Regions from separate parts of the Shewanella sp. SACH genome, predicted to be linked through region 3. Evidence: predicted binding sites of a transcription regulator. Region 3 holds the regulator's gene; each other region holds the start of a gene.
What was found. The regulator NrdR, encoded in region 3, represses ribonucleotide reductase genes. The targets are predictions, from matches to a motif close to AAACACNANATNTNGTGTTT.
Positions count from the first base shown of each region.

Region 1: the regulator NrdR is predicted to act here: its motif matches at 4,450-4,469, upstream of nrdD (anaerobic ribonucleoside-triphosphate reductase).
Region 2: the regulator NrdR is predicted to act here: its motif matches at 3,171-3,190, upstream of nrdA (class 1a ribonucleoside-diphosphate reductase subunit alpha).

Region 1 is NZ_MPDG02000001.1:685,996-692,451, reverse strand. It holds gene BM607_RS02860 (hypothetical protein) at 1-309, opposite strand, end outside; gene ribA (GTP cyclohydrolase II) at 367-981, opposite strand; gene BM607_RS02850 (YibL family ribosome-associated protein) at 1,255-1,611, opposite strand; gene nrdG (anaerobic ribonucleoside-triphosphate reductase-activating protein) at 1,726-2,187, opposite strand; gene nrdD (anaerobic ribonucleoside-triphosphate reductase) at 2,301-4,418, opposite strand; gene BM607_RS02835 (hypothetical protein) at 4,678-5,367, opposite strand; gene BM607_RS02830 (MarR family transcriptional regulator) at 5,488-6,021, opposite strand; gene BM607_RS02825 (NADP-dependent oxidoreductase) at 6,169-6,456, shown strand, end outside.
Region 2 is NZ_MPDG02000001.1:1,400,493-1,406,948, forward strand. It holds gene gyrA (DNA gyrase subunit A) at 1-1,049, opposite strand, end outside; gene ubiG (bifunctional 2-polyprenyl-6-hydroxyphenol methylase/3-demethylubiquinol 3-O-methyltransferase UbiG) at 1,435-2,145, shown strand; gene BM607_RS06100 (HAD-IA family hydrolase) at 2,147-2,818, shown strand; gene nrdA (class 1a ribonucleoside-diphosphate reductase subunit alpha) at 3,345-5,633, shown strand; gene nrdB (class Ia ribonucleoside-diphosphate reductase subunit beta) at 5,717-6,456, shown strand, end outside.
Region 3 is NZ_MPDG02000002.1:835,150-841,605, reverse strand. It holds gene thiL (thiamine-phosphate kinase) at 1-655, opposite strand, end outside; gene nusB (transcription antitermination factor NusB) at 734-1,138, opposite strand; gene ribE (6,7-dimethyl-8-ribityllumazine synthase) at 1,150-1,629, opposite strand; gene ribBA (bifunctional 3,4-dihydroxy-2-butanone-4-phosphate synthase/GTP cyclohydrolase II) at 1,760-2,863, opposite strand; gene BM607_RS11560 (riboflavin synthase) at 2,930-3,586, opposite strand; gene ribD (bifunctional diaminohydroxyphosphoribosylaminopyrimidine deaminase/5-amino-6-(5-phosphoribosylamino)uracil reductase RibD) at 3,598-4,752, opposite strand; gene nrdR (transcriptional regulator NrdR) at 4,899-5,348, opposite strand; gene glyA (serine hydroxymethyltransferase) at 5,635-6,456, opposite strand, start outside.

The DNA.
Region 1 (6,456 bases), on a different contig from region 3:
GGTCGCATTTTGGTTAGCGGCGCGATACACACCAGTGCCGAGATAACTGCCAAAGGCATAAACAGAATTGGGATTACTGCTCGACTCAATCGGATTGCTGCCATTGGCATTACTGCTAGGCACGTGACTGATAGAAACAGGATCGACAGGCAAACCAGCATCATTCGCTTGAGACGCAGATGTAAGTGTCGCAGGTGTAAACGTATTGGCGGGGGATGCACTATTGGCGAAAACGGCAGGAACAATGCTCAGAAATACTAAGCAAGTTAACGACAAACATAATGGCAACCGACTGAAAAAATGGCTCAATTGACTTAAACCTTACTCATTTCTGACTCAATCGGTCGACCCATCATAAATACAAAGCTACTTATTTTCATCCATAAAATGATATTCAGACATCATGTGTCCAAGCTCAGTGGATTTGGTTTTTAAGTAGGCTTCGTTGTAACGATTCTTACCAACTTGCAGCGGTACGCGCTCAACCACTTCGATGCCAAACTCCTTCATTGCTTTCACTTTACGAGGGTTATTGGTCATCAAACGCACATGCTTCACGCCTATCTGTTCCAGCATAGGTTTGATCATGTCGTATTTACGCATATCGGCTTCGAAGCCCAGTTGCTCGTTGGCTTCAACTGTGTTGGCACCTTTATCTTGCAGCTCGTAGGCGCGGATTTTATTCAACAAACCAATGCCACGGCCTTCTTGGCGCAAATAGAGGATAAAGCCACTGCCCGTTTCCGCAATATTTTGCATCGCCGCTTGTAACTGAAAACCACAGTCACAACGCAAGCTAAATAACGCATCGCCAGTTAAACACTCGGAATGAATTCGACCCAACACAGGTTCATCCGCACTGAGCGTACCGAATGTGAGCGCAACATGCTCTTTGCCTGATTCTGTATCTTCAAAACCATGCATGGCAAACACGCCCCAAGGAGTGGGTAACTTTGACGTCGCGACATATTTTATCGACATACTTAACCTTAACGACAACTCTCATTCCATGAGACGAATAAGATCCCTAGAAACAAACGAGGATTAGGCACTTAGCCAACTAAGCGCACTATTCTAAAGTGTTTTTGAACAATCAAGAAATACTTTAGTGTTTTAATCAACTAAACCAAACATGAATGTCATTTTCGATGGGCAGCACGAAGGAATGGATTAAAACGAAGCTGTGCTTAAAGTACTAGGCGCACCAACACGCGATCGACACTCGATCCCGTGTCAGTGACAGCCTAACCCACATTAAAATTTTGCGGGCGCGTATCCAGTGACTTCCTTTAGCCCCATTTCACGGCCGATAGCCGTCATAGGGTGGATCACCACAAGACCTTTGACAGACTTTTTCAGTTTGCCCATGTCCGCTTGTTCATCTTTAGTCAAAGCGCGATGGAAAGACAAACCTTTGATATCTGAACCTTGCTTATTCAATAAGCGGGTTTGTTGGCCTTTCACACTGCCAATTTGCTTAGTGACTGCAGCGATTTCGCGCTTGAACTGGGCAATAATGACGTCATCGCCTCTTTGTTCAGCCGCAGCAAGTTTACGACGAAATTTATCTAATTTATCGTTAAGCTGCTGCAGTTCTTGCTTTAAATTCATTCTGTTACCTTAAATTACCTAAGTTAGCCACAGTAAAATCTTAGCCTGATTATGCTAGCGTCTGTGTCAAGGCCTGAGATTATAGCAGCAAGTTACAGATCCTCGTTACCGCTTTTATAACAAACGAATGATCTGATTGCTGCTACCGCGAAATACGAGACTTGGATCGGCAAGACTTTGTTCAAATTTGCCATCCACCAGCACATCAATATAGGCCAACACGGCGCGCTGTTCATCACTCAACTCATCGATCACATAACCCGTCCACAGCCAAATATCTTTCCCCTTACACTCTGCCTTGACTCGTTTGACGAGCGCCAAAATGGCACTGAGATTGACGGGCAATAAAGGATCGCCCCCCGAGAGCGACAAACCACGGCGTACAATCCGCTTGTCATTGAGATCGGCAATCATCCTATCTTCCATCGTTCTATCAAAAACATGCCCAGAACGGGGATCCCAAGTACTTTGATTGTAACAACCACGGCACTGGTGCTCGCAGCCAGAGACAAACAAGGTCGCACGGGTACCAGGGCCATTGACCACATCGATAGGGAAATATTGATGGTAATTCATTGATAGTACTTCATAGTGCATTTCATCTTTTAACATTGGGACTTATCCCATGCCACGATTTATGCCACGTGATGCCACGGAATAAGTCTAACAAGCAGGATAAAATATTAGTGTTACAAGTGTTTGATCCTACGTTTTACTTCTTCCTGTTTACCATAATTAAAGGGCCGCGCATCTGGGCTGCCTAAGTAACCGCAGACTCGGCGCGTCACTGACACCCGACTTGGCTCATGGTTGCCGCACTTAGGGCAAGTGAACCCTTTACTGGTACAGCTAAATTCGCCAGTAAAGCCACAGTCGTAGCATTCATCAATTGGCGTGTTAGTGCCATAGTAAGGCACGCGGCTATAACTATAATCCCACACATTTTCCAGCGCTTCGAGGTTATGCTGCATGTTGGGATATTCGCCATAACAAATAAAGCCGCCGTTCGCGATTGCGGGATATGGCTGTTCAAAATCAATTTTATCGTAGGGGTTAACGCTTTTTTCCACATCAAGGTGGAAACTATTAGTGTAATAGCCCTTGTCTGTCACGCCTGTGACTAGGCCAAATTGCTTCGCATCCAGTTTACAAAAACGGCTGCAGAGACTCTCACTTGGCGTGCTATACAGACTAAAGCCATAACCTGTTTCAGCCTTCCACGCATCCGTGGCGGCTTTAAGATAGGCAACAATAGCGACGGCTTTGTCCCTTAATTGTGCATCGTCAAATACATGGGTTTGGGTGCCATAGAGTGCATTCATGGTTTCATGCAGGCCAATGTAACCGAGTGAAATCGAAGCGCGACCATTTTTAAAAATTTGAGATACATCATCATCGGCGCGCAAGCGCACACCACAGGCGCCTTCCATATAGAGGATTGGTGCCACGCGGGCTTTGACGCCATTGAGTCGCTCAATGCGGGTATCCAGCGCTTTACGAGCTAAGACTAATCTGTCATCTAAAATACGATAAAATTCAGCGTCATCACCCTTGGCTTCTAAAGCAATCCGCGGCAAGTTTAAGCTCACTACCCCGAGATTATTGCGCCCTTCATGCACGAGCTCGCCATTTTCCTCATAGGTGCCTAAAAAGCTGCGGCAACCCATTGGGGTTTTAAATGATCCAGTGACTTTCTCGACTTGCTCGTAATTGAGAATATCGGGATACATGCGCATAGTCGCGCACTTGAGCGCCATCTGTTTGACATCATAATTGCAATCGCCAGCTTTGTGATTAATGCCATCGCGAATCGCAAACACTAACTTAGGAAAAACTGCCGTCTTGCGATTTTTACCTAATCCCGCCATCCGTACTTTAAGCATAGATTGCTGAATTAAGCGGGATTCCCACGAGGTACCTAAACCAAAGCCAAAGGTCACGAACGGTGTTTGGCCATTTGCAGTGTGTAAGGTATTAACCTCATATTCCAAAGACTGAAATGCATCGTGACATTCTTTTTCAGTTTGCGCCGTGGCAAAAGCTTTGGCGTCGGTGATCTTCCAATTCAAGGCGATTTGGTAGTGCTTGTCGTAGCTCTTAGCGACAAATGGCGCCAACACTTCGTCGATACGATTGATGGTCGTGCCGCCATAAATATGGCTCGCCACTTGGGCAATGATCTGTGCGGTGACGGCTGTCGCCGTTGAAATAGACTTAGGGGTTTCGATTTCGGCATTGCCCATTTTAAAGCCATGGGTCAACATGCCAGCCAAATCAATCAGCATGCAGTTAAACATCGGGAAAAATGGCGAGTAATCTAAGTCGTGGTAGTGGATCTCCCCCGCTTCATGGGCAGCAACCACATCCTTTGGCAAAATATGACTCTTGGCATAATGTTTGGCGACTATGCCCGCGAGTAAATCTCGCTGAGTTGGGATAACTTTCGAATCTTTATTGGCATTTTCATTGAGTAACGCCGCATTACTTTGCTCGACTAAACCACGGATTTCGAGGTTTAATTTACTGGTCGCTTCACGGCACACATCTCGGTCGTGACGGTATTCGATATAAACCCGCGCCAAGGACTTATACGGCCCTTCCATCAGTAAATTCTCAACCGCATCCTGCAGATGATGGATATCGACTTCGGTTAAGGTCGCAACGCTTTGACTGATACACGCTGCCACTGTCGCTGCATAGTCGCCATCCTCTATTCCAACTGAGTTTGCAGCGGCATTCACTGCATCCCGTATCCTTGTTTCATCAAAAGGTGTGCGGCAACCATCACGCTTAATTACGACTGGCATTGTTCAGTTCCTCTCCATCTCGCCTAAAAATTAACACTACATCTAGTGATTTTAAAAGCATAAAACACAATATGTAGAGCATTAGGCTACAACGATGGTTAGGCGTCCATGATCCAGATCATAGTTTTTAGGATGAAATAAAAGAACAAACCAGAACTGCAGCTAGGCCCAATTATCTGAAAATTGCGCCTTGACCTGCTGATTAAACCCAGCTAGTTGATGCCTGAAATCAGTGATGATCAAACACCATAACTCAAGATTAACGCTTAGCGAGTGCGAGATAACTACTGAGTTGGCCCGATGCCGACTGATGCGAGCCCATAGACGAAGCGAGTTGCATCATAGATTTAAGCCCCTGCCATTGCTGTTTTTGGGCATCTGTTAGCGGTGGCTCGGAATTCAGATAATCCGTTAATTGGCCAAGGACTTTGGTGGCTTTTTGGGCAAGCACCGGCGACTGAGCATCATCCATATTGGTCAAAACGTTTTTCGCATCGACCAAGGTATTGATCAGGGGGTCATTCGGTGATTTTTTGGCTAATGATTTGAGCTCATCATCTAAGAAATCTTGCAGCGACTGCTTACTCGGCGTGGTTGTGCTCGGAACTGTAATACCGTTTTTTGATAAACGGTCGAGTTGCACGTCCGATAAAATGCCGTCTTTTTGTAAACGTGACACTAATGCAGGAATATCGGCGACACCAAATTTGCCATCGGCAAAAAAATCCTTCGCCATCGACTGAATTTTCTGTGCACGTTGCGCCCGTGGCGACAGCGCTATCTCATCGGCTTTACCAGTGTCGGGTTTAGCGGCATCCGTCTGAGTTTTCTTGGTCTCAGTGGTCGCATCGGTTTTAGCCGTACTCGTCTTTTGGCTATTGGCACCATAGGCATCGGCGATACTGGTACTGCTGCGATTAAGATTGAAGGCATTTAAAATAGAATTCATCGTCAAAAATTCGGCGTCTAAGACTCAATGACGGTTTTAAAGCAAAAACTAAGCCAATCAAGTATTAATCTGTGCAGAGCCTGAATTCTCGGGTAGCGAACAGCACCAGTAGCTTTATCTCTAGGAATGTAAATCTTCAATAAGGGCAAGACATTGCCGCCTCAGTAAATCGAGTGCCTCGGCGTCCATCTGCACTTTATTTAGCAAAGTTTGTTTCAAGGCTAGGGCTTCATGCTTAATCGCCTCTCCCTGAGCCGTCAGAGTGATCAATTTTTTCCGCTCATCTACAACGCAGGCCAAACGCGTGATCAAGCCTTTTACCTCTAACCGCTTAACAATAGGCGTTAGCGTCCCCATATCGAGCTTAGTCGCCGCCGATAGCTGGGTTTGACTGCAGCCATTTTGACGCCACAGGGTTTGCATCACCAGATATTGAGGAAAAGTTAACTCGTATGCCTCGAGTAAAGGCCGATAAGCGCGCACTAAGGCATTGCTCGCAGAATATAACGCGAAGCACACATTATCAGATAAACACAGTGCATCCTTTGGCTCGGGATTCTGTACCTCTGTGTTATGTGGCCCTGGGTTCTGCGGCTCTGGGTTTTGACTCTGCTCTGTAGATCCGAGCTCTGGGTGAGATAAACAATTTTGCACGTTTAAGCGCCTGTCATTCAAACATAGCGCTATCTTATCCGATCCGCCCCATCGCATCTAGTTTGCGCGCAAAGTATTTGCATTGTGTCATGAAGCCACGTACAGTTGACGCAGTTAGTTTGTGCACAAACAAAAGGTTAATTTTCTATGAATAGCACTATTACTGAAACCCGTGAAATCCATTTAGCCAGTCGCCCTGAAGGCATGCCTACGGCTGAGAATTTTGCTTTAGTAAATCAATCCTTAGCACCGCTCGCCGATGGCCAAGTGTTGATTAAAAACCTGTGGATGTCGGTCGACCCTTATATGCGCGGCCGCATGGTAGATCGTAAGAGTTATGTTCCGCCCTTCGCCTTAAATCAAGTCTTAGAAGGCGGCGCGATTGGTGAAGTTATCGCGTCTAAAAACAGTGATTTCCCAGTAGGCACTAAAGTC
Region 2 (6,456 bases), on a different contig from region 3:
AGCATTTCTTTCAGGTTAAACAGTTTTGGCTGACCATTGGTCAGGGCCACCATGTTAATCCCGAAAGAACACTGCATTTGCGTTTGAGCATACAGGTTGTTTAATACCACCTCGCCCACTTCGCCGCGCTTAATTTCGATAACGATACGCATACCGTCTTTATCAGACTCGTCGCGTAGACCGCTGATCCCTTCAAGCTTTTTATCTTTAACCAGCTCGGCAATCTTCTCGATTAAACGGGCTTTATTCACTTGATACGGGATTTCAGTCACGATAATGCGTTCACGGCCATTATCTTCGGTTTCCACATCCGCCAGTGCACGCATGATCGCGCGGCCACGGCCAGTTTTATAGGCATCAATAATGCCTTTACGGCCATTGATAATTGCCGCAGTAGGGAAATCCGGACCTGGAATGTATTCCATCAACTGTTCAATAGACAGTGAGGGTTCTTCAATCAGTGCCAAACAGCCTTTCACGACTTCCGTTAGGTTGTGTGGTGGGATGTTGGTTGCCATACCTACCGCAATACCCGATGAACCGTTAATTAACAGGTTAGGTACGCGTGTAGGAAGTACAGCTGGAATGAGTTCTGTGCCGTCGTAGTTAGGGACGAAATCCACTGTCTCTTTTTCAAGATCGGCCAGTAATTGGTGCGCTAACTTATCCATACGGATTTCGGTATAACGCATTGCCGCCGCTGAGTCACCGTCGACCGAACCGAAGTTACCTTGGCCGTCGACTAAGGTGTAACGCAGTGAGAATGGCTGGGCCATACGGACGATAGTGTCATAAACAGCAGAGTCACCATGGGGGTGATATTTACCGATGACGTCACCGACCACACGGGCAGATTTTTTGTAAGGCTTGTTCCAATCGTTCTTCAATTCACTCATGGCAAACAGAACGCGGCGATGAACCGGCTTTAAGCCGTCGCGCACGTCTGGTAATGCACGTCCCACGATAACGCTCATGGCGTAATCAAGGTACGAATTCTTTAGTTCGTCTTCGATATTAATTGGCGAAATAGATGATGCCAGATCAGTCATAAACTGCTCGTTCCCCTGAAAAATAGCCGACAACGTATAATCCGTATCATTGCCTAGCCCAAAAACGTGATTTGGCATTCTAACACAGTTATTTAATGTCGCCAGACCTATCATTATCGAATTGAGAGTCTGGTGGCTTAATAGATGAAAACACTGTCAATTTGGTCGTTTGAGCGATAAACCAGCGTTGGAATTCGCGGCTTAGGATGAGAAAAAAACGTCAAAGGGATGAAGTAAAAGGTCGATACGGAGCACAACAATTAACATAAAACCAGGAAACTGCTGAAAATTCACTCAACCACAAGGGCTTAGCTCAGTCGAACACTTTGTTTATCAAACATAGTCGTTATAATAGCCGCACAATACAGCTACTTCAGGTAATAGCATGCATCAGAATACCAATGTGGACCCACAGGAAATCGCAAAGTTTGAACGTATGGCCGAAACGTGGTGGGATCTCAACGGTGAATTTAAGCCGCTGCATCTATTAAACCCGCTGCGCTTAAATTATATCGATCAAACTGCCGGCGGCATTTTCGGTAAGACAGTGCTCGACGTTGGTTGCGGCGGCGGGATTTTATCTGAAAGCATGGCCCGTATCGGTGCCGAGGTTGATGGTCTTGACATGGGTGATGAGCCCTTAGAAGTCGCCCGCCTACATGCCCTCGAAACCGGCGTAAGCATTAATTATGTAAAAAATACCGCCGAGACCCACAGCCAAGATCATCAAGCCTATTACGATGTGGTGACGTGTATGGAAATGCTGGAGCATGTGCCCGATCCACAATCTGTGATCAAGGCTTGCTGCGACATGGTTAAACCCGGTGGCTTTGTGTTTTTCTCCACCATCAACCGCAACATTAAATCCTATGTGCACACGATTCTCGGCGCAGAATATTTGCTGAAGATGCTGCCAGTTGGCACCCATGAGCATAAAAAATTCATTAAGCCTTCGGAATTGATTGAGCTTGTGGACAATACCGATCTGATCTGTACCGATGCATTAGGCATCAGCTACAACCCGCTGACGGGCATTTTTAAATACACGCCTAAAGTTGATGTGAATTACATGATAGCGACGCGTAAGGTTGATTAATATGAGTCTGGCACAGATCCAAGGCGTACTGTTCGACCTCGACGGCACCTTAGCCGATACCGCGCCGGATCTGGTGCAAGCCCTTAATTTAAGTCTTCAAGACGTCGGCATCGCCGCGCAGCCGTTAGCGGCCATGCGCTACGCCGCATCCCACGGCAGTTTTGCTTTAGTCGATGCGGCGATACCCAATGCAGCGGATGATCTTCGTACTCAAGTTCAGCAAGGGCTGCTCGCCCACTATCAGCGCATTAATGGCGATCACTGTGCGCTATTCGCAGGCATTGCAGCATTACTCGACTGGCTCGAGTTAACGCAGCTGCCGTTTGGGGTGATCACCAACAAGCCAGCCCGCTTTACCCGTCCCTTATTGCGAAAACTGAATTTACACTTACGTATGCCCGTTATCATTAGTGGCGATTCAACCAAACACCCAAAACCCCACACAGCACCTATGTTGTTAGGGGCTCAGCAACTGAACTGCGCTCCAGAGCACATTTTGTATCTTGGGGATGCCGAGCGGGATTTGTTAGCCGCGAAGGCGGCGGGCATGTTAGGCGGCGTTGCCCTATGGGGTTATCTGGGTGTCAACGACAAGCCATCGCAGTGGCCTGCCCACGCGCACTTTGCCAGCCCAACTGAGCTACATCAAACACTTGTCGAAGCATTGGCCTAGAAAAACTCGCTAATAAAACGGCGAACAGACGTCACCATGACACTCAAAGATAACACTTTTGCTAAAGCCATTATGCAGATGTACATAAGTGTGTTTGCCTGATTTTTCCCTGCGAATAAAATCAGGCGGCGAAAGGTCGGCGGATAAAAGATCGGCACTTGTGCGCGATCGCGATCTAAAGAAAAGATCGCCTAAAAATCCCCCATGAGTGCGACACACTAACCTGAAATTGAGCTTCAAGGTTAGCCGTTACTAACGCGAAAGCTTATCCTCAACTTATCCACAAGATGTCCCCTGAATTCAGACTTGCAAATAGGGTCAAACCTCACTATCTTGTATCCCAGATAATTTAAAACACCATATCTTGTGTATAGGTAGCAATCAGACACACTAAAAGCTCGCCGCTTAATTGACTCGTTTTCAACCAGTCAGCAGTATTTAAGGGACGGTTATTGATTGTTTTACAAGGATACGTACGGTGAACTTGCTCACCTAAATAGATATAAGAACCAAGGCCTATCTCCAAATGAATAGCACTATGACAGTCACAAAACGCTGTGGCGATCGTGAAAATATCGATCTCGAAAAAATACACCGCGTAATTACTTGGGCAGCCAAGGGATTAAAAAACGTTTCTGTTTCTGAAGTTGAACTTCGCTCGCACCTACAGTTTTTCGATGGCATCCCAACCGAAGCTATCCATGAAACCATTATCAAAGCGGCTGCGGATTTAATTTCTCCAGAATCACCGGACTATCAGTTCCTCGCCGCCCGTTTAGCGGTGTTTCATTTGCGTAAGAAGGCCTTCGGTCAATTCGAGCCGCCAGCACTGTATACCCACGTGACTAAGTTAGTTGAGCTTGGCAAGTATGACATGCACATTCTGCAGGATTACAGCCGCGAAGAACTCGACGTGATGGATACCTATATCGACCATTGGCGCGATATGGACTTCTCTTACGCTGCGGTAAAACAGCTTGAAGGCAAATATTTAGTTCAAAACCGTGTGACGCACGAAATCTATGAGAGCGCCCAGTTCCTCTACATTTTGGTCGCGGCCTGTTTGTTTGCCCGCTATCCAAAAGAAACGCGCCTGAAATACATTAAAGATTTCTATGACGCGGTATCGACCTTTAAGATTTCGCTACCAACGCCAATCATGGCCGGTGTGCGCACACCAACGCGTCAGTTCAGCTCTTGCGTACTGATCGAATGTGGTGACAGCTTAGATTCCATCAACGCGACTGCTTCGTCTATCGTGAAATACGTTAGCCAACGTGCGGGTATCGGTATTAACGCCGGTCGTATTCGTGCTTTAGGTAGCCCAATCCGTGGTGGTGAAGCCTTCCACACAGGTTGTTTACCTTTCTATAAGTATTTCCAAACCGCAGTGAAGTCTTGTTCTCAAGGCGGCGTGCGTGGCGGTGCTGCGACCCTGTTCTACCCTATTTGGCACTTAGAAGTCGAATCTCTGCTGGTATTGAAAAATAACCGCGGCGTCGAAGACAACCGTATCCGTCATTTAGACTACGGTGTGCAGCTGAACAAAGTCATGTATCAACGTCTGATCAAAGGCGAAAACATCAGCCTGTTTAGCCCATCTGACGTACCTGGCTTATATGATGCTTTCTTTGAAGATCAAAACGAATTCGAACGTTTATATGTGCAATATGAGCAAGACAGCAGCATTCGTAAGAAAACCATAAAGGCAGTTGAGCTGTTTTCACTGATGATGCAAGAGCGTGCCTCAACTGGCCGTATCTACATTCAAAACGTGGATCACTGCAACACTCACAGCCCGTTCGATTCAAAAGTCGCACCGATCAGACAGTCTAACCTGTGTCTTGAAATCGCCCTGCCGACTAAACCATTGAACAACATCGATGATCCAGAAGGTGAAATCGCGCTTTGTACGTTGTCAGCACTTAACTTAGGTTCTATCAAAGAATTATCTGATATTGAGCCATTAGCCGACCTCGCCGTACGTGCACTGGATAACCTGTTGGATTATCAAGATTACCCTATCAAGGCCGCGCAAATTGCCTCGATGAATCGCCGTACCTTAGGCATAGGCGTGATTAACTTCGCTAACTACTTAGCAAAAAATGGCATGAAGTATTCCGATGGCAGCGCGAACGAGCTGACCCACAGAACCTTCGAAGCGATTCAGTTCTATTTACTGAAAGCCTCAATGAACTTGGCCAAAGAGCAAGGTGCGTGTCCGTTATTCCACGAGACCACTTACTCTCAAGGTATTTTGCCAATCGATACCTACAAACGTGACCTAGATAAAATTTGTGCTGAACCATTGCACTTAGACTGGGAATCACTGCGTAGTGATATCAAGCAATATGGCCTGCGTAACTCGACGCTGTCGGCATTAATGCCTTCAGAAACCTCGTCGCAAATTTCCAATGCGACCAATGGTATCGAGCCACCACGTGGTCTTATCAGCGTGAAATCGAGCAAAGACGGTCAGTTGAAGCAAGTTGTACCTGATTTCGATACGCTGAAAGATAGCTATGAATTGCTATGGAAAATGCCAAGCAATGACGGTTACTTACAGCTAGTGGGTATCATGCAGAAGTTCGTTGACCAAGCTATTTCGGCCAACACTAACTACGATCCTTCACGTTTTGAAGGCCGTAAAGTACCGATGCAAACCTTGCTGAAAGATTTGCTCAATGCTTACAAGTTAGGTGTGAAAACGCTTTACTACCATAACACTCGCGATGGTGCGTCGGATTCACACGATGACATCACCAATTTAGAGAAAGAAGATGATGGTTGCGCCGGCGGCGCGTGTAAAATCTAGTCTTTAACGTTAACGCGGCTCTTACAAATAAAAAGTATAGGGATCCCGATTGAGTGGATCCCTATCCATTGGAAAATAGCACCATGGCCTACTCTACCTTCTGTCAAACACCCAACGATGCCACCCGTGAACCTATGTTTTTAGGTCAATCGGTCAACGTGGCTCGTTACGATCAACAAAAATATGAAGTGTTCGAAAAACTGATAGAAAAGCAGTTATCTTTCTTTTGGCGCCCGGAAGAAGTAGACGTCAGTCGCGATAAAATCGACTACGGTGCATTGCCCGATCATGAAAAACACATCTTTATTTCTAACCTGAAATACCAAACCTTACTCGACTCGATTCAAGGTCGCTCACCCAATGTGGCCTTTTTACCACTGGTGTCGCTGCCTGAACTAGAGACTTGGATTGAGACTTGGTCTTTCTCTGAGACGATTCACTCGCGCTCATACACCCATATCATTCGCAATATCGTTAACGATCCTTCAGTGATCTTCGACGATATCGTCGTGAACAAAGAAATCTTAAGCCGTGCGACCGATATCGCCGCTTACTACGATCACTTGATCCAATTGACTCAAGTGTTCCATTTACTCGGCGCGGGTACCCATGTTATCGATGGCAAAGAAGTCATCGTAAACACTCGCACCCTGAAAAAAGCCTTGTACCTGTGCATGATGTCAGTCAACGCCCTAGAAGCGATTCGTTTCTATGTTAGCTTTGCCTGCTCATTTGCTTTTGCTGAACGTAAGCTAATGGAAGGTAACGCGAAAATCATTCGCTTAATCGCCCGTGATGAAGCCTTACACTTAAACAGCACTCA
Region 3 (6,456 bases):
CGATATCCGAGATAAACCCGTCGGAAAGGTCGATAGCACTGGAGGCAAGCGAACGCAATGCTTGGCCCGCTAAGACTCTTGGTGTTGGACGATAATGGCGATTGATCAGGAATTCTTTATGCTCGGCTCTAGCCTGTTGCGCGCCGCGAATGATATCCAGACCTAAGGCCGAATCTCCGAGCGTGCCCGTGACATAAATCCAATCACCGGCTTTAGCACCATGACGCGTCAGTGCCTTACCCTGTGGGACTTGGCCGTGCACTGTGATATTAATCGCCCGTGGGCCACGAGTCGTATCGCCGCCAATTAAGGCGATGCCATAGTAATCGGCCGCTTCAAATAAACCTTCGCTAAAACCACTGAGCCAAGTTTCATCGACTTCGGGTAGCGTCAAGGCAAGCGTCATCCACGCGGGTTCAGCGCCCATGGCAGCCAGATCAGATAAATTTACCGCTAAGGCTTTGTAACCTAAGGCAGCAGGAGGCATATCGGGGAAGAAATGGACATTTTCGACTAAGGTGTCACAGGAGATAGCAATCGACTTATTTTCTGCGGGTTGCACTAAAGCGCAATCGTCACCGATGCCAAGCTTCACATCACGGCGAGTGGGGCCGCGGTTGCTAAAATAACATTCAATTAATTGGAATTCTTTCACTGTACAGTTTGGCACGACTTACATCGGCCACCTTTGTTAGCAATGAAAAACGGTATCCTAAGATACCGTTTGTCTTTATTACTTGCGTGCAACCAGTTTGTCGAGCAGTCCGTTCACAAACTTATGACTCTCGTCCGCACCGAAAGCTTTTGCCAACTCAATCGCTTCGTTAATCGCGACCTTGTATGGCACATCTTTACGGAAAGTCAGCTCATAGGTCGCTAAACGAACTATGGCTTTCTCTACTGGAGACACTTCATCAATCGGGCGTTCCAGATGCGGGATGATCAGCTCATCCAATTGGGTTTTCTTCGTTGCAACGCCTGAAAATAGCTCACGAAAATAAGCTACATCAACACCGTCGAGACTTTGTTCAGTTAAAAACTCATGCTCGACATCGGCAATATTATTCCCGCTTAGTTGCCATGAATAGATGGCTTGAACGGCTAAACGGCGGGCCTTGCGGCGCTCAGAAGGCTTCATTATTTTTCCTACTATAACAACTGTTGTTCAAGTTCTTGCAGAACATTGACCATTTCAAGCAGACTTAAAGCAGCTTCGCCGCCTTTGTTACCCGCTTTGGTACCTGAACGTTCAATAGCTTGTTCAATGGTATCTGTGGTCAAAACACCGAAAGCAACAGGCAGATCAAATTCTAAAGCAACTTGAGCTAGACCTTTATTACATTCGCCTGCAACAAAATCAAAATGAGGAGTACCACCACGGATCACCGCACCTAATGCGATAATACCGTCGAATTTACCACTGGCAGCTACGCGACGCGCAGCTAGCGGCAACTCAACCGCACCTGGTACACGGACAACAGTGATATTGTCGTCGCTGACTTGGCCAAAACGTTTCAGCGTGTCAAGTGCACCTTCAAGCAAGCTCTCAACTAAAAAGCTGTTGAAACGCGAAATTACAATCGCAACTTTGGCATTTTTCGCTTCGATATTACCTTGAACTACGTTCATTATCTTACCTAATTTAGCTAAAGCACCCAGCTCGGGGCGAAAAGTGGCGACATGATATCACAGCCAATTGCCCAGAGCCCTATGCAAATTATCAGAAATTGTTAATTTTACTTCAGTGTAACTTTGGGTTTTAGTCCGCCACATACTCAGTCACTTCAAGGCCAAAGCCCGAAAGTGAATGGTAGCGTTTAGGCGAGCTGAGCAGGCGCATCTTAGTCACGCCAAGGCTAGCGAGGATTTGCGAACCCACCCCCACACGGCGCGACGTCCCCTGCCATTTTGCAGAAGCAGGCGCTTGGCCTTGATCTTCGGCTTCAAAGGCTTTCACCTTAGAGAGGATTTCACAGGGATGTTCTTGATTCCCTAATAAAACCAATACGCCACCTTCTGCAGAAATACGCTCCATCGCCTTTTCGAGTGGCCAGCTACGTTGCTGATCGCGCTCTGAATGGAGTAAATCGTTGAAGGTGTTTTGCAGATGCACGCGCACCAAACAATCGCTCTTCACCTCACCTTTGACTAAGGCAAAATGCAGTTGATTGTCGATAGTGTCTCTGAAAGTCACCATGTCGAACTCGCCGAAACGGGTCGGTAGTTTGCATTTAGCTTCACGCACAACCGTGGTTTCTTTGGTGTTGCGATACTCGATCAATGCCGCGATGGTGCCGATTTTGATGCCATGCAACTCGGAGAAAACCTCTAAATCTGGGCGGCGTGCCATAGTGCCGTCTTCGTTCAAAATCTCAACGATAACGCCCGATGGCTCAAGTCCCGCAAGACGGGCTAAATCACAACCAGCTTCAGTGTGGCCTGCGCGGGTTAATACGCCGCCGTCCTGTGCCATTAACGGGAAGATATGTCCAGGTTGCACTAAATCAGACGCTTTAGCCTCTTTAGCCACAGCCGCTTTGACTGTTACCGCGCGGTCGTGGGCCGAAATACCGGTAGTGACGCCTTCGGCTGCTTCAATAGAAACCGTAAAGTTAGTCGAGAACTGGGCGTTGTTATTCGTCACCATTAAGGGCAGATTTAACTGCTGGCAACGGGCTTTGGTCATGGTCTGGCAAATGAGTCCACGGCCATATTTCGCCATAAAGTTAATCGCTTCTGGCGTGACCATTTCGGCCGCCATGATCAAATCACCTTCGTTTTCTCTGTCTTCGTCATCCATCAAAATAACCATTTTGCCTTGACGAATATCTTCGATGATCTCTTCTATACTGTGCAGCGCCATTGTAGGACCTTATGATTTTGCTGTTGTTATGAAATTCTATACCTTAGCAGTACGATTACCAGTGCACTAACGCACAAAGCCGGCACGGGCTAACATTTCCATGGTGACACCACCGCTCTTGCTGTCTTTGCCATCATAATTCATCAAGCGTTCAAGATAACGGGCGATTAAATCCACTTCGATATTCACCATATCGCCCGCTTGCAGATCGATTAACGTGGTTTCCCCTGCGGTATGCGGCACTATGGTAAGGCGGAATCGACTGCCGTCCACTTCGTTAACCGTCAAACTCACGCCATCAATGGTGATGGAACCTTTATGGGCAATGTAACGCCCAAGCTCTGCGGGTGCGGCTAACCAAAACTCGATAGCTTGACCGCGCACTAGACGTTGCTCAACCATAGCTATACCGTCAACATGGCCGCTGACCATGTGTCCGCCTAAACGTGTGGTTGGGGTGACGGCTTTTTCAAGATTCACCTTAGTGCCCACTTTGTAGTGAGCAAAGCCGGTGAGAATCACTGTTTCGGCAGAGACATCAGCCACATAACCGTCGGCTAATTGCTGCACAACCGTTAAGCACACACCGTTGGTGGCAATACTGTCGCCTAAACGCACATCGTTTAAATCCAGTTTGCCGCTCGCCACGGTAAGACGAATATCATCGCCTTTACGCTCCAGTTTGCGCAGGGTGCCAACGGCTTCAATAATCCCAGTAAACATGGTTAACTCACTTAATTAAATAAAGAAGTATCAAGCATAACGCTCAAGATTAAACGGGTATCTGGCCCTAATTTGCGCTCATCGACCAACGTTAATGCAGGAATTTGCGCCATGGTTTGATAATCGGGTAGCTGCAATAAATTACGCCCTTGCCCACCGAGGATTTTCATCGCTTGGTACAGCACTAATTCATCGGCCAGCCCCTCTGCTAAAAAAGCGCCCGCTAAGGTTGCACCCGCTTCCACCAGCACGTGATTACAACTTTGGCCTAAATAGCTTAATAGTTCAGGTAAGGATACGCGACCTGCAATTGCAGGTAACACGAGGCAACTCACATGGGAGGGCAATTGTGCTTGAAACTCTGCGGGATAAGCCACGGTCGAGACCAAGAGTATCGGCGATACGATAACCAAACAGGCAGCCGATAACGGCAAACGGGCGCGACTGTCGAGTATGACTCTTAATGGCTGCAGTAATTGCGCCTCGGTTACGCTGTCTTTTATGCCGCCAAGTTCTTGATATCGCACATTGAGTGAGGGATCGTCAGCCAGTATGGTTTCAATCCCAGTGACCAACGCGCAGGAACGTAAGCGTAAGCGCTGCACGTCGCGGCGAGATTCAGGCCCGGTAATCCATTTAGACACACCGTTAGACAGCGCGGTTTTACCATCGAGACTCGCAGCCAATTTGACTGTAACTCTGGGTAAACCCGATTCCATGCGCTTCATAAAACCTAAATTCAAGGCATAAGCTTCATCGCGGTGTAATCCCACATCCACTTCAATACCGGCGTCGCGCAGCATTTGAATACCGCGACCAGCCACTTGCGGATTTGGATCTTCAACCGCCACCACCACACGCTTAACGCCAATATTGATCAGTGCTAAGGCGCAGGGCGGCGTGCGGCCATAATGACTGCAGGGCTCTAAGGTGACATAGGCTGTTGCGCCGCGGGCGTGTTCGCCAGCCATACGTAGTGCATGCACTTCGGCGTGGGGCTCACCCGCTTTTTGATGATAACCTTCGCCGACAATCTGATTATCTTTAACGATAACGCAGCCCACACTGGGATTGGGCCTCGTGGTGTAAAAGCCTTTACGCGCCAATTGAATCGCGCGGCTCATCATTTGGGTATCGAGTACGGACCAACTTATGTTCAAGCTCATGTTCAACCCTGTTGTTAAAGGTTTCGGCTTTCACCAGTCTTGTAAATCTGTGTTTAAAACCTGTCTTGCAGAAGCTATTAATCAAAAGCCTCTTTTAAAGCTAGCTCAACCAAACATCTGCTCTTCAGACCACAAAAATCGAATAACTACTTTTGCAGTTTGGCGATGGCTTCACCAAATTCAGACACATCTTCAAAGGCGCGGTACACAGAAGCAAAACGAATGTAGGCGACTTTATCGAGACTCATCAATTGCTCCATCATCAAGTTACCGACCATTTCTGAGGGCACTTCCCGCTCGCCAGTGGCGCGCAGGGTCGATTTGATTTTGCTAAGCGCTTGCTCGATTTCATCCATAGACACGGGGCGTTTTTCAACGGCGCGCAGCATGCCACCTTGGAGTTTTTCTTCATCGAAGGGTTGGCGTGAACCATCACGTTTAATCACCCTAGGCATGACTAACTCGGCGCCTTCGAAGGTGGTAAATCTTTCATGGCATTCGGTGCATTCTCGGCGACGGCGCACTTGATGGCCTTCCGCCACTAATCGAGAATCGATGACTTTAGTATCTGTCGCGCTGCAAAATGGACAATGCATTGAGCCTCCTGCCAGTGAATGCGAGTAAAGCGTTAATGGCTTTACCTGTTAAATCTCAGCTAAACACAATGGATTTAAGCCTAAGATTTTACCAATAAAAATGGCCGCTTGATGCGGCCATGGGATTTTATCCTATTTATGGGCTGAGGTTAACTACCTGGTGCTAAGTACCTGATGTAAGTAACTGATGTAAGTACCTCATGTAATTACCTAGTCAGCAAGCGATCACTCTCAGCCAATCATCTACTTAAGCACATACGCACTTAAACCTAGATGCGTCAGCAAATTAGCCGTAAACAGGGAAACGTGCACACAGTGCCAATACTTGGCCCTTAACACGCTCAATCACAGCAGGATTGCTTGCATCATCAAGGATGTCACAAATCCAGCCAGTCAGCTCTTTCGATTCCGCTTCTTTAAAGCCGCGGCGCGTAATGGCTGGCGTACCGATACGCACACCTGAGGTCACAAAAGGTGAACGTGGGTCGTTTGGCACTGAGTTTTTGTTCACGGTAATGTTAGCGCTACCTAAGGCGGCATCGGCCTCTTTACCCGTTAAGTCACGACCAATCAGGTCAACTAACATTAAGTGGTTGCTGGTTCCGCCAGAGACGATTTTGTAACCGCGCTCAAGGAACACTTCAACCATAGCTTTAGCGTTGTTAACCACTTGCTGTTGGTACACTTTAAATTCTGGCTCTAGTGCTTCTTTGAACGCAACCGCTTTACCAGCGATAACGTGCATTAATGGGCCACCTTGACCGCCTGGGAATACCGCAGAGTTCAACTTTTTGTACAAGTCTTCATCGTCAGCAGCAGACAGGATCACGCCACCACGAGGACCGGCTAAAGTTTTGTGGGTCGTTGATGTCACAACGTGTGCGTGTGGAACTGGGTTTGGATAAACGCCAGCAGCGATAAGACCGGCAACGTGCGCCATGTCGACAAATAGGTAAGCACCTATTTTATCAGCAATTTCACGCATTTTTGCCCAGTCAACGATACCAGAATAGGCAGAGAAACCGCCGATCATCATCTTAGGTTTATGTTCTACGGCCAGACGTTCCATTTCGTCGTAGTCAATTTTACCTGACTCGTCGATACCGTA